Regions from separate parts of the Paenarthrobacter sp. NPDC091669 genome, predicted to be linked through region 1. Evidence: riboswitches for the same ligand, from Rfam matches in the RefSeq annotation. Region 1 holds a riboswitch; the other holds the start of a gene.
What was found. Region 1 has a riboswitch for glycine ahead of gcvP (aminomethyl-transferring glycine dehydrogenase). Riboswitches for the same ligand answer to the same signal wherever they lie in the genome.

Region 1 (5,272 bases):
TTCGCGGAGGTCCAGGATGCACTCGTGGGCTACGAGTCCGCCTTCGCCGGTGTAGAGGACCGGGAAGTGGTCGTTGAGGCGGGAAGCGATGTAGTTCGCGGCGAGCAGCGCAGACTTGGTTGCTTCGGTGAGGCCCTGGCCACCCATGAGCTTCACATAGGCCCACGAAATCGGCAGGACGCCTGCGGAGCCGAAGCGGGATGCGGAGATCGGGACGTCGTTGCCTTCGGTCCAGGAGGCCGCATCACCGGGCATGAACGGCGCAAGGTGCGCCTTGGCTGCGACCGGGCCAACGCCCGGGCCGCCACCGCCGTGCGGGATGCAGAAGGTCTTGTGCAGGTTCAGGTGGGATACGTCGCCGCCGAACTTGCCCGGCTGTGCAAGGCCAACAAGGGCGTTGAGGTTGGCTCCGTCAATGTAGACCTGGCCGCCGGCCTCGTGGATGGCATCGCAGACTTCGCGGACGTCGGCGTCGTACACACCATGCGTGGAGGGGTAGGTGATCATGATGGCCGAGAGGGCATCCCGGTGGGCTTCGATCTTGTTCTTGAGGTCAACGTGGTCGATGGTGCCATCCGGCGCGGTAGCAACCACGACAACCTTCATGCCTGCCAGCACTGCCGAGGCAGCGTTGGTGCCGTGGGCAGAGGCGGGGATGAGGCAGACATTGCGCTGCTCGTCGCCGCGGGACAGGTGGTAGCCACGGATCGCCAGGAGTCCGGCGAGCTCGCCCTGGGAACCGGCGTTCGGCTGGATGGAGACCTGGTCATAGCCGGTGATCTCGGTCAGCTGCGCTTCGAGGTCGGAGATCAGCTCACGCCAGCCCTCGGTCTGGGAATCCGGGGCGAACGGGTGGATGGAGGCGAACTCCGGCCAGGAAATGGCTTCCATCTCAGCGGTGGCGTTGAGCTTCATGGTGCAGGAACCCAGCGGGATCATGGTGCGGTCCAGCGCGAGGTCGCGGTCTGAGAGCTTGCGGATGTAGCGGAGAAGCTGGGTTTCGGAGCGATGGGTGTTGAACACCGGGTGCTGCATGAAGTCGCTGGTGCGCTCCACGGAAGCTTCAAGCACGAAGCCTTCAGCGGCTTCGGAAACGGAAGCTCCGAAGACCGCCGCGACGTCAGCGACAACCTCGGACGTGGTGGTCTCATCAACCGAGATACCCACAGTGTCAGCGTCAACGCCGCGCAGGTTGATGCCCTTGGCCTCGGCAGCAGCGACGATCTCTGCAGCCTTGCCCGGGACGCGGACGGTGATGGTGTCGAAGAAGGAACCGTGAAGGACCTCGACGCCGGCAGCCTTCAGTGACGCTGCGAGGGTGCGGGCATGGCTGTGGGCGGTTTCGGCGATCGCTTTGAGGCCCTCGGGGCCGTGATAAACGGCGTACATCGAGGCCACGATGGCCAGCAGTGCCTGCGCGGTACAGATGTTGGACGTGGCCTTCTCGCGGCGGATGTGCTGCTCGCGGGTCTGCAGCGCCAAACGGTAGGCGGGGACACCGGCGTCGTCCTTGGAAACGCCCACCAGACGGCCGGGCATGGAACGCTCCAGGCCCTTCTGGACCGCCATGTAGGCGGCGTGTGGGCCGCCGAAGAACAGCGGAACGCCCAGGCGCTGTGCGGAGCCAACGGCGATGTCCGCACCCTGCTCGCCCGGAGGGGTGATGAGAGTGAGGGAGAGGAGGTCGGCGGCGACGGTAACCAGCGCGCCACGCTCCTTGGCCTCGGCGATCACAGCTGAGTGATCGAAGACGCGGCCGGAAACGCCCGGCTGCTGGAGGACGAGGCCGTTGATGGCGCCTTCCGGGAGACCGAGGGAAAGATCGGCAACCTCGACCTCGAAGCCGAGAGCCTCGGCGCGGCCCTTGACGATGGCAATCGTCTGCGGGAGGCAGTCGGCGTCGAGGACAGTCTTACCGTCCTGGACGGCCTTGTTCTTGTTGGCACGGCGCATCATCAAGACGGCTTCGGCCACGGCCGTTGCTTCGTCCAGCAGGGAGGCGTTGGCAATCGGCAGGCCAACCAGGTCCTGGACCATGGTCTGGAAGTTCAGGAGAGCCTCGAGACGGCCTTGGGAGATTTCCGGCTGGTACGGGGTGTAGGCGGTGTACCAGGCCGGGGACTCAAGGATGTTGCGGCGGATCACCGGCGGGGTCACGTTGTCGTAGTAGCCCTGGCCGATCATTTGAACGGCCGTCTTGTTCTTGGACGCGAGTTTGCGGAGCTCAGCCAGAACCTCAACTTCGCTCAAAGCGTTCTGCAGGGTGAGGGCAACGTCCTGGCGGATGTCGTTCGGGACGGCGGTGTCCACCAGCGAATCAACGGTGTCGTAACCGACGGACTTGAGCATGGTCTCGATGTCGGCCTGGCGGCGGGCGCCAATATGCCGATCGACGAAGGTGGTGGAGGCAGAACTAACCGTCACGAAGGAACTCCATTACTTGGGCGGCGTTTGGGTACGCCACAGCGGCTGGGTTCCTCCCCGCTCTGTATTGGACCTGAGAGTTTCCGCGCGTTGCGTCAACAACACCGCTTGCACCGTCGGTGAGCACAGCACTCTTTCACCCTGAGGGGGGCCAAGTGCCTGCTGCTTTCCAGAGTTGCCTCGCCGCGGCGGTGCGTGGGCCTGAGAGATTCCTGGGGAGGGTTTGCTCCTACGGCGCCTGCATCACGTGCTTGCAGGACTCTCCCGCCGCAGATCGAAGGCATTTTCAGTTATGTATGGCCCCGATCAGGGCAGGCCACAAGGGTTAATTGTCCTACGTCATGGGCGCCGCCGCAAATGGACGATCTTGCTACTTCCGCAGCCGCTCGAGGACTCCGAGCAGGATGTCGACGTCGGCCTCCCGCCCGGCATTGCCGCCCTCCTGCCCACCTTCGAAGATGGCGTTGAAATACAGGCCGTCACCCATATAGCTCACAGCCTTGGCGACCTCCGGGCCGACATCCTCGGCGAGCACGTCCAGCCAGCGCTGTTGAATGGCGGCGAATCTGCGACGCGTTTCCTCGTGGGCCACTTCAGCCAATCTGGTCACGGCGACAAAAGCCCGGTCCATGGGCGTGTCAGCCCAGAGCGAGGAGCGGATGAAGTAGGCGGCGGAGCCATCGGGCGACGCCTTCATCAGTTCCGTGTCCTCGTCGGCCAGAAGGTCCAGGCGTTCAAGGAGGGCCGTAATCAGGGCTTCCTTGTTGGGGAAGTGATAGAGCAGCCCGCCTTTGGATACCCCGGCGCGCTTGGCAACGGCGTCGAGCGTGGCAGCCCGCTCCCCCACCTCGATGAGGAGGGCTTCGAAAGCATCCAGGACGGCGTCCCGGGCAACTGGTTTTCGTGGCATGTGTCCATCATTCCCTAAAGGCTCGCCGGGTTGTATTTGAAACTGTACCGTCTGGACGGTACAGTAAATGACATGTACTCGCCGTCCTCAACCCAAACGCCCCGTTCCGCTCGTCCCGATGTGGGCCAGGCAGCACCGTGGCGCGATTGGACGGCACTGGCACTCCTGATGTTCCCGGTGCTGCTGGTGGCCGTCGACAACACCGCGCTCACCTTCGCCCTGCCCGAGATCGCCCGCTCGCTGGATGTGGGCGGCGTTCAACTGCTCTGGATTGTTGACGCCTACCCGCTGGTCCTTGCCGCACTGCTGGTCTCCATGGGCAACCTCGGTGACAGAATCGGACGACGGCGGCTGCTGCTGATCGGCAGCACAGGCTTCGCAGCGGTTTCGGCTGCTACGGCGTTCGCGCCTTCCGCTGAATGGCTCATTGCCGGACGCGCGGGCCTTGGTGTCTTCGGCGCCATGTTGATGCCCTCAACGCTGTCCCTGATCCGGAACATCTTCACCGATCCCAACCGCCGGCGGCTTGCGATCGCCGTCTGGGCTGCCGGCTTCTCCGGTGGCGCTGCGCTCGGCCCGATCTTCGGCGGCTGGCTGGTGGAACACTTCTGGTGGGGTGCCGTCTTCCTGGTGGCAGCATTCCTGCTCCTGCCGCTCCTCGCCTTTGGCCGGATCCTGATTCCCGAATCCAAGGACGCCGATCCTGGCCGCGTGGACGTGACCAGCATTGTCCTGTCCGTGGTCACCATGGCCCCGTTTGTCTACGGCATCAAGGAATTCGCAGTTCACGGCTTCGGCGCATCGGCTGCAGCTTTCATGGGCTTCGGCCTGGTGATGGGCATTCTGTTCGTTCGCCGCCAGCAGCGGATCGAGAACCCCATGCTGGACGTCGCTTTGTTCAAGAACAAGGTGTTCAGCACGGCAATCGTGGCCAACGTGCTGTCTCTGTTCTCCATGACGGGCTTCATTTACTTCTTCGCCCAGCACCTGCAGCTTGTTGAGGGACAGTCCCCCATGGAAGCAGGCATCGCCATGATTCCTGCCCTCCTGGCAACGGTCATCGCAGGCTTGCTGGTGGTGCCTCTGGTAAAGCGTGTCAGGCCCGGGTTCGTTGTCGCTGCAGGGCTGACGCTCAGCGCCGTCGGTTACTTGATTGTGGTGGTGGGCGATCACGGCAGCGGACCCGTATTCCTGCTGTCTGCCCTGACCGTTCTCGCCGTGGGCGTGGGTGCTGCGGAGACCATCTCCAACGACCTCATCCTGGCTTCAGTACCAGCTGACAAGTCCGGTGCGGCCTCGGCCATTTCCGAGACCGGCTATGAACTCGGTTCGCTCCTGGGAACGGCTGTGCTCGGCTCGATCCTCACGGCGTCCTACCAGCACAACCTCATCATTCCGGACGGCGTCTCCTCGCAGGCCGCCGGGAAGTCCGGCGAAACCCTCGCCGGTGCCGTTGATGCGGCAGCCGCACTCCCGGCGCCGTTGTCGGAAGCGCTGACGGTCGCCGCCCGGACCGCTTTTGAGTCCGGCGTCCACATCACTGCGGCGATTGGGCTGGTCCTGATGGCCGGCGCGGCAGTGCTCGCCGCCGTCGTGCTCCGGCGTGTGCCGAAGGCGCAGTAAAGAACACATACCGTTGCGGGGCCCGCTTTGCGTGGTTCTCCCGGGATTTAGCACGCAAACCGGGCCTCACAAGGCTTCGGTCGGCGCCGCTTTTTCGTCGACGCCGGCGGTCAGTTCGTCGATTCTGTCCAGGGCGTCACTGAGTCGGGTCACCGTATTCCAAAGGTCTGGATGCTGTCCCCTGACTTCCTGGAGCGTGGTGCCGGCGGAGGTCAGGGACGCGAGGTCGAAGCTCACGTTGGTTCGGGCTCCGGCGATGGCTGCACGGAGAGCTCCAAAGCCCACAACGACATCGGCGATCAGCGCCGGGTTCCC
Region 2 (5,272 bases), on a different contig from region 1:
GTACACACCGTGCGTGGACGGGTAGGTGATCATGATGCAGGACAGGACGTCTTTGTTGGCCTCGATCTTGGCCGTCAGATCCGCGTGATCGATGGTGCCGTCAGCAGCCGTGGCCACCACCACTACCTTCATGCCTGCCAGCACAGCAGACGCTGCATTGGTGCCGTGGGCCGACGCCGGGATCAGGCAGACAGTGCGCTGCCCATCACCGCGGGACAGGTGGTAGCCGCGGATCGCCAGCAGACCTGCGAGCTCGCCCTGGGACCCTGCGTTCGGCTGGATGGAGACCTGGTCATATCCGGTGATCTCGGTGAGGTCCGCCTCGAGGTCCTCGATCAGTTCGCGCCAGCCAACTGTCTGGTGCTCCGGAGCGAACGGGTGGATGGAGGCGAACTCCGGCCAGGAAATCGCCTCCATCTCAGCGGTGGCGTTCAGCTTCATGGTGCACGAACCCAGCGGGATCATGGTGCGGTCCAGTGCGAGGTCCCGGTCCGACAGCTTGCGGATATAGCGCAACAGCTGCGTCTCGGAACGGTGCGTGTTGAACACCGGGTGCTGCAGGAAATCACTCACTCGGACCACGTCAGCGGGCAGTTCGAACCCGGATGCGGCCCCTACCGGGCCGGCACCGAAGGCGACGGCTACTGCTGAGAGGACCTCCGGCGTCGTGGTTTCATCAACGGAGACACCAACGGTGTCGGCATCGATGAGGCGCAGGTTGATGCCGCGGGCTTCGGCTGCTGCGATGACCTTGTCGGCCTTGCCCGGGACACGGACAGTGAGGGTGTCGAAGAAGGACTCGGAGACGAGTTCCCGGCCGGCCTTCTGCAGGGCCGAAGCCAAAACACGGGCGTGTCCGTGGACGGTCTCGGCGATCGATTTCAAGCCCTCGGGACCGTGGTACACCGCGTACATCGAGGCAACAATGGCGAGCAATGCCTGCGCGGTGCAGATGTTGGACGTGGCCTTTTCGCGGCGGATGTGCTGCTCGCGGGTCTGGAGTGCCAAACGGTACGCAGGGACGCCGGCGTTGTCTTTGGAGACGCCCACGATGCGGCCGGGAAGCGTGCGCTCCATGCCTTCGCGGACGGCCATGTAGGCAGCATGCGGGCCGCCAAAGAACAGCGGGACACCGAAGCGCTGCGCAGTTCCGACGGCGATGTCCGCACCTTGTTCGCCAGGAGGCGTGATGAGGGTGAGCGCCAGCAAATCCGCGGCCACCGTGACCAGTGCTCCACGTTCCTTGGCGTCAGCAATCACAGCGGTATGGTCGAAAACCCGGCCCGAAACCCCGGGCTGCTGCAGGACGATGCCGTTGATGTCGCCGTCGGGAAGCCCGGCCGAAAGGTCAGAAATCTGAACTTCGAAGCCCAGCGCCTCGGCGCGGCCCTTCACGATCGCGATGGTCTGCGGGAGGAGGTCCGCGTCCAGGACAGTCTTGCCGTCCTTGGCAGTTTTGTTCTTGTTGGCGCGGCGCATCAGCAGCACAGCTTCAGCAACGGCGGTGGCTTCATCCAACAACGAGGCGTTGGCTACGGGAAGTCCAGTGAGGTCCTGCACCATCGTCTGGAAGTTGAGCAGCGCTTCGAGGCGGCCCTGCGAAATTTCCGGCTGGTACGGCGTGTAGGCGGTGTACCAAGCGGGAGCTTCCAGGATGTTGCGGCGGATCACCGGGGGCGTCACGGTGTCGTAGTAGCCCTGGCCGATCATCTGGACAGCGGTCTTGTTCTTGGACGCGAGCTTGCGGAGCTCGGCGAGGACCTGCACCTCGGAGAGGGCGTCCTGCAACTTCAGGGCCGTTTCCTGGCGGATGGAATCGGGGACCGCGACATCTACCAAGCCGTCGACAGAGTCGTAGCCGATGGCCTTGAGCATGGTGTCAACGTCGGCTTGGCGGCGGGCGCCAATGTGCCGGTCCGCGAAGGCGGTGGGGGTTGATTGAACAGTCAAGAGGAACTCCATGATTCAGGCGCCCAGTGAGCGCCACGATGATGTGGGGTTCCTCCCCGCTCTGTATTGGACCTGAGAGATTCCGCAGACTGTGTTTCCACATTCCGTCTGCTTGCACCGTCGGTGAGTCCGGTTACCCGGACTGCTTTCCAGAGTTGCCTAACCGCGGCGGTACATGGGCCTGAGAGATTCCTGGGGAGGATTTGCTCCTACGGCGCCTGACTGGATGTACCGGCAGGACTCTCCCGCCGCAGATCAAAAGCGTTGCATCACCATGAGTGACACGCTTCACACCATAGCGGGTTGTTTTGAGAAAGCGCAAGCAAGGTGTGGCTACTTCCCGCCAGCCCTCTCTCACATCCCGAGCCCTTCCCGCCAGCCCTCTCTCACATCCCTCCTACACCAGCTGGAAACCCCGGAGTGGTATTTTGATCTCTGCTGGAGGCAGACACTGCACCTATTCGGAGGATCATCCATGTTCAAGGGTTTCAAGGACTTCATACTTCGCGGCAACGTGATCGAGTTGGCCATCGCCGTAGTCATCGGCAGCGCGTTCACGGCACTCGTCGGAGCCTTCACCAATCACATCATCAACCCCGTGATCGCCGCCGCAGGCGGCATGAACGCCGACGGACTCGGCTTCAAGATCTGGGAAAACAACCCCGCCACGTTCATCAACATCGGAGCTGTGCTGACGGCTCTCGTGACCTTTGTGATCACCGCTGCCGTGGTCTACTTCATCTTCGTGGCACCCATGAACAAGATCAATTCCCTGGTCAAGGACCGACTCTCCACCGAGGAACCCGAGGAAGAGCCGCTTCCGGCAGATACTGCCCTTCTGGCCGAAATCCGTGACCTTCTGAAGGACGCCGCTGCCGCCCGCAGCACTGCCCGGACCTCTGGCCTCGAGTCGGACCTGGACTCCGAACTCGATTCCGACCGCACCCGCTAGAATCTTCAGCTCCCCGCGGGCGTTGGTTCCAAGTTGCTTCACCGAACCCGGTGTTCTCTCCGCGAGGGCGCCGGGTTCTTACGTTGGCGGACCCGCATGGACACCCTCAAAACCGGGGAGGAGCGCACGTTCACCGGCTCGTCCACAGAACGTGACGCGCTGGCAACCGGTGCGAAACGGGGGCAGGGCAGCATGGGAACATGAAGCCCAACCCGAGCACTTCCGTCACCGCGGATCTTCTCTGTGATGTCTGCGGTCAGTTGCCCGAACCGCCCAAAGCCCGACTCACCCTCGCCAACATCGCGGTGATGCTTCCTATCGAGCTGTTGGTTCATGCAGCCGTGGTTGGAACCACCCTCCCCTACGTGGCCAAGGTCTTGCTACTTGCAGTGACCGCCACCATTTTGGTGATCTGGGTGGCCGAACCTTCAGCTGCCAAGGTCCTCCGGGGCTGGCTGCACGCGCCGGCTCTCCGCCAACGGCACAGACTACATCTGGCACCGGCCCTGTGGCGGGCCCGAACGGTGCTGCTGGACCAGCCGGGTTCACTGCAGACGGTCACGCAGTCCTTGGCCAGGTTGGGCACCAATATCCTCAGCCTTCACGTCCACCCGGTGACGAGCGCCAGGTCCCTCGGCCCGGGACACATCGGCACTGTCATGGACGAGTTTGTTCTCTCCGCACCGGGCGACGTCACCGAGCAGGAACTGCTGAAAGCCCTGGCCGACGGCGGTGGGTGTGGGTCCCTTGTTTGGCCCACCACTGCTTTGGCCATGGCAGATGGCCAGACCAAAGCACTGACCCTGGCAACCCGGATTGCCGGAAACCCGAAGGAACTTCCGCACGCAGTCGCCGAGCTGCTTTCCGCCAAAATCGTCCCGGGCGATCCGGAGCATCCTGCACCCGCGACGAGCGCCGGCGTCGGGCCTTCACCGGACGTCCTCAAAATCCCCACCGCCTGGAACGGCCCACTGGTCTTTTCCCGACCCGGCGAACCGTTCACGCCGGCCGAGTCCGCCCGGGCGCATAGGCTGGCTGAACTCGCGGAGATCCTGGCACACAGCCCGGCGGCACCGGAGAGAGCCCGCTGCTGAACGCCACAGGGTTCAGTCTTGGTCGATCTTCTCGAGGAGCTTCCCCAAGGCATCCCGGATGTCGTCGTAGTCGTACTGGCCCGCCCTGCTCTCGGCGGCGATCACACCGCAGCGGTGGATCTTCGTGAAGTCGCCGATGGGGAACTTGTAGTGGCCCTTTTGATCGTCCGGGTGCTCGTCGTCCACCCCGAGGAACCACTTGGAGTATTCGGCGTGCCCGTGCTTGTCCAAGAAGGCATTCTCGTCCTTGGTGGAGGGTGCGTGCTCACTCCAATCGTCGCGGGCGTCCTTGACCACCTTGCCGTCCTTGACCAGGCGCTTCGCATGGTCAAAGGCCCTTTTGTTGAGTTTCACTGTCATGGCGCACCTCGCTGGGATGGGTGGCTTGGCTGAATCCGGTAGCTCGTGCAGCCCAGCTTAGGACGACGGCGGACGGGCGGGAAGGCCCGCTTGGCTGGAAGGCCGGACTGGCGGGCCCAGCGACCAGGCTCAATTTCCGCGCCAGGCCCCTGCGGTCAGTCCACCAGCCGGATCCTGAGGCCGGTTCCCCGCTCTTTCTCCACCAACCTCCGCTCTATGGGCCCGCTTTGGGCAAGCCAGAGGACCCTGCCGTCATGGGTGACGGACTCCACGCAGCCTTGGTCCACAACTTCGTTGTACCGCCAGACTTGTACCGTCTGGCCCACGAGGACCCGCCAATTGGTCACGGCCCTGCCCTCGGCTTGGCCGAAAGGCCTCCCGGGCGACGATTTTTTGTTACTGTCCTGCACGTCAATGACTCCTAGCGGTGCTTTACAAACTGTCTGTAAGGACTTGTGCCGCCAGGGCTCAGTACATGACGCGGTTCAGGGGTTTTTCGCTAGAGTCCTTTCACTGCACCCAGGACCTTGGTCAATGAATCCTTGGCATCTCCGAACAGCAAGGTGGTGTGGGGTTCGTAAAGGAGTTCGTTTTCGATACCGGCAAATCCCGGACGCATGGAGCGTTTGAGGAACACCACCTGCCGGGCGTCGGCAACTTCAAGGATGGGCATTCCGTAGATCGGCGAGCCGGAGGTGGTCTTCGCGGCAGGGTTGACGACGTCGTTGGCGCCCACCACCAAAGCAACATCGGCGGTCTTGAATTCGGAGTTGATGTCGCCCATTTCCTTCAGCGATTCGTAGGGCACATTGGCCTCTGCCAGTAGAACGTTCATGTGTCCGGGCATTCGTCCGGCCACGGGATGGATGGCGAAATCCACCTCAATTCCGCGTGCTTCCAAGGCCAGGGCGAGTTC

Region 2: linked by a shared signal. The riboswitch ahead of gcvP (aminomethyl-transferring glycine dehydrogenase) and the one ahead of gcvP (aminomethyl-transferring glycine dehydrogenase) in region 1 are both predicted to bind glycine.

What each region holds. Positions count from the first base shown of each region.
Region 1 is NZ_JBIVTK010000009.1:152,157-157,428, forward strand. It holds gene gcvP (aminomethyl-transferring glycine dehydrogenase) at 1-2,424, opposite strand, end outside; glycine riboswitch at 2,604-2,701, opposite strand; gene ACIQLI_RS16205 (TetR/AcrR family transcriptional regulator) at 2,795-3,334, opposite strand; gene ACIQLI_RS16210 (MFS transporter) at 3,407-4,957, shown strand; gene ACIQLI_RS16215 (cyclodeaminase/cyclohydrolase family protein) at 5,024-5,272, opposite strand, start outside.
Region 2 is NZ_JBIVTK010000007.1:34,944-40,215, forward strand. It holds gene gcvP (aminomethyl-transferring glycine dehydrogenase) at 1-1,950, opposite strand, end outside; glycine riboswitch at 2,110-2,208, opposite strand; gene mscL (large conductance mechanosensitive channel protein MscL) at 2,426-2,902, shown strand; gene ACIQLI_RS12810 (amino acid-binding protein) at 3,103-3,996, shown strand; gene ACIQLI_RS12815 (hypothetical protein) at 4,009-4,356, opposite strand; gene ACIQLI_RS12820 (hypothetical protein) at 4,512-4,703, opposite strand; gene ACIQLI_RS12825 (NAD(P)(+) transhydrogenase (Re/Si-specific) subunit beta) at 4,856-5,272, opposite strand, start outside.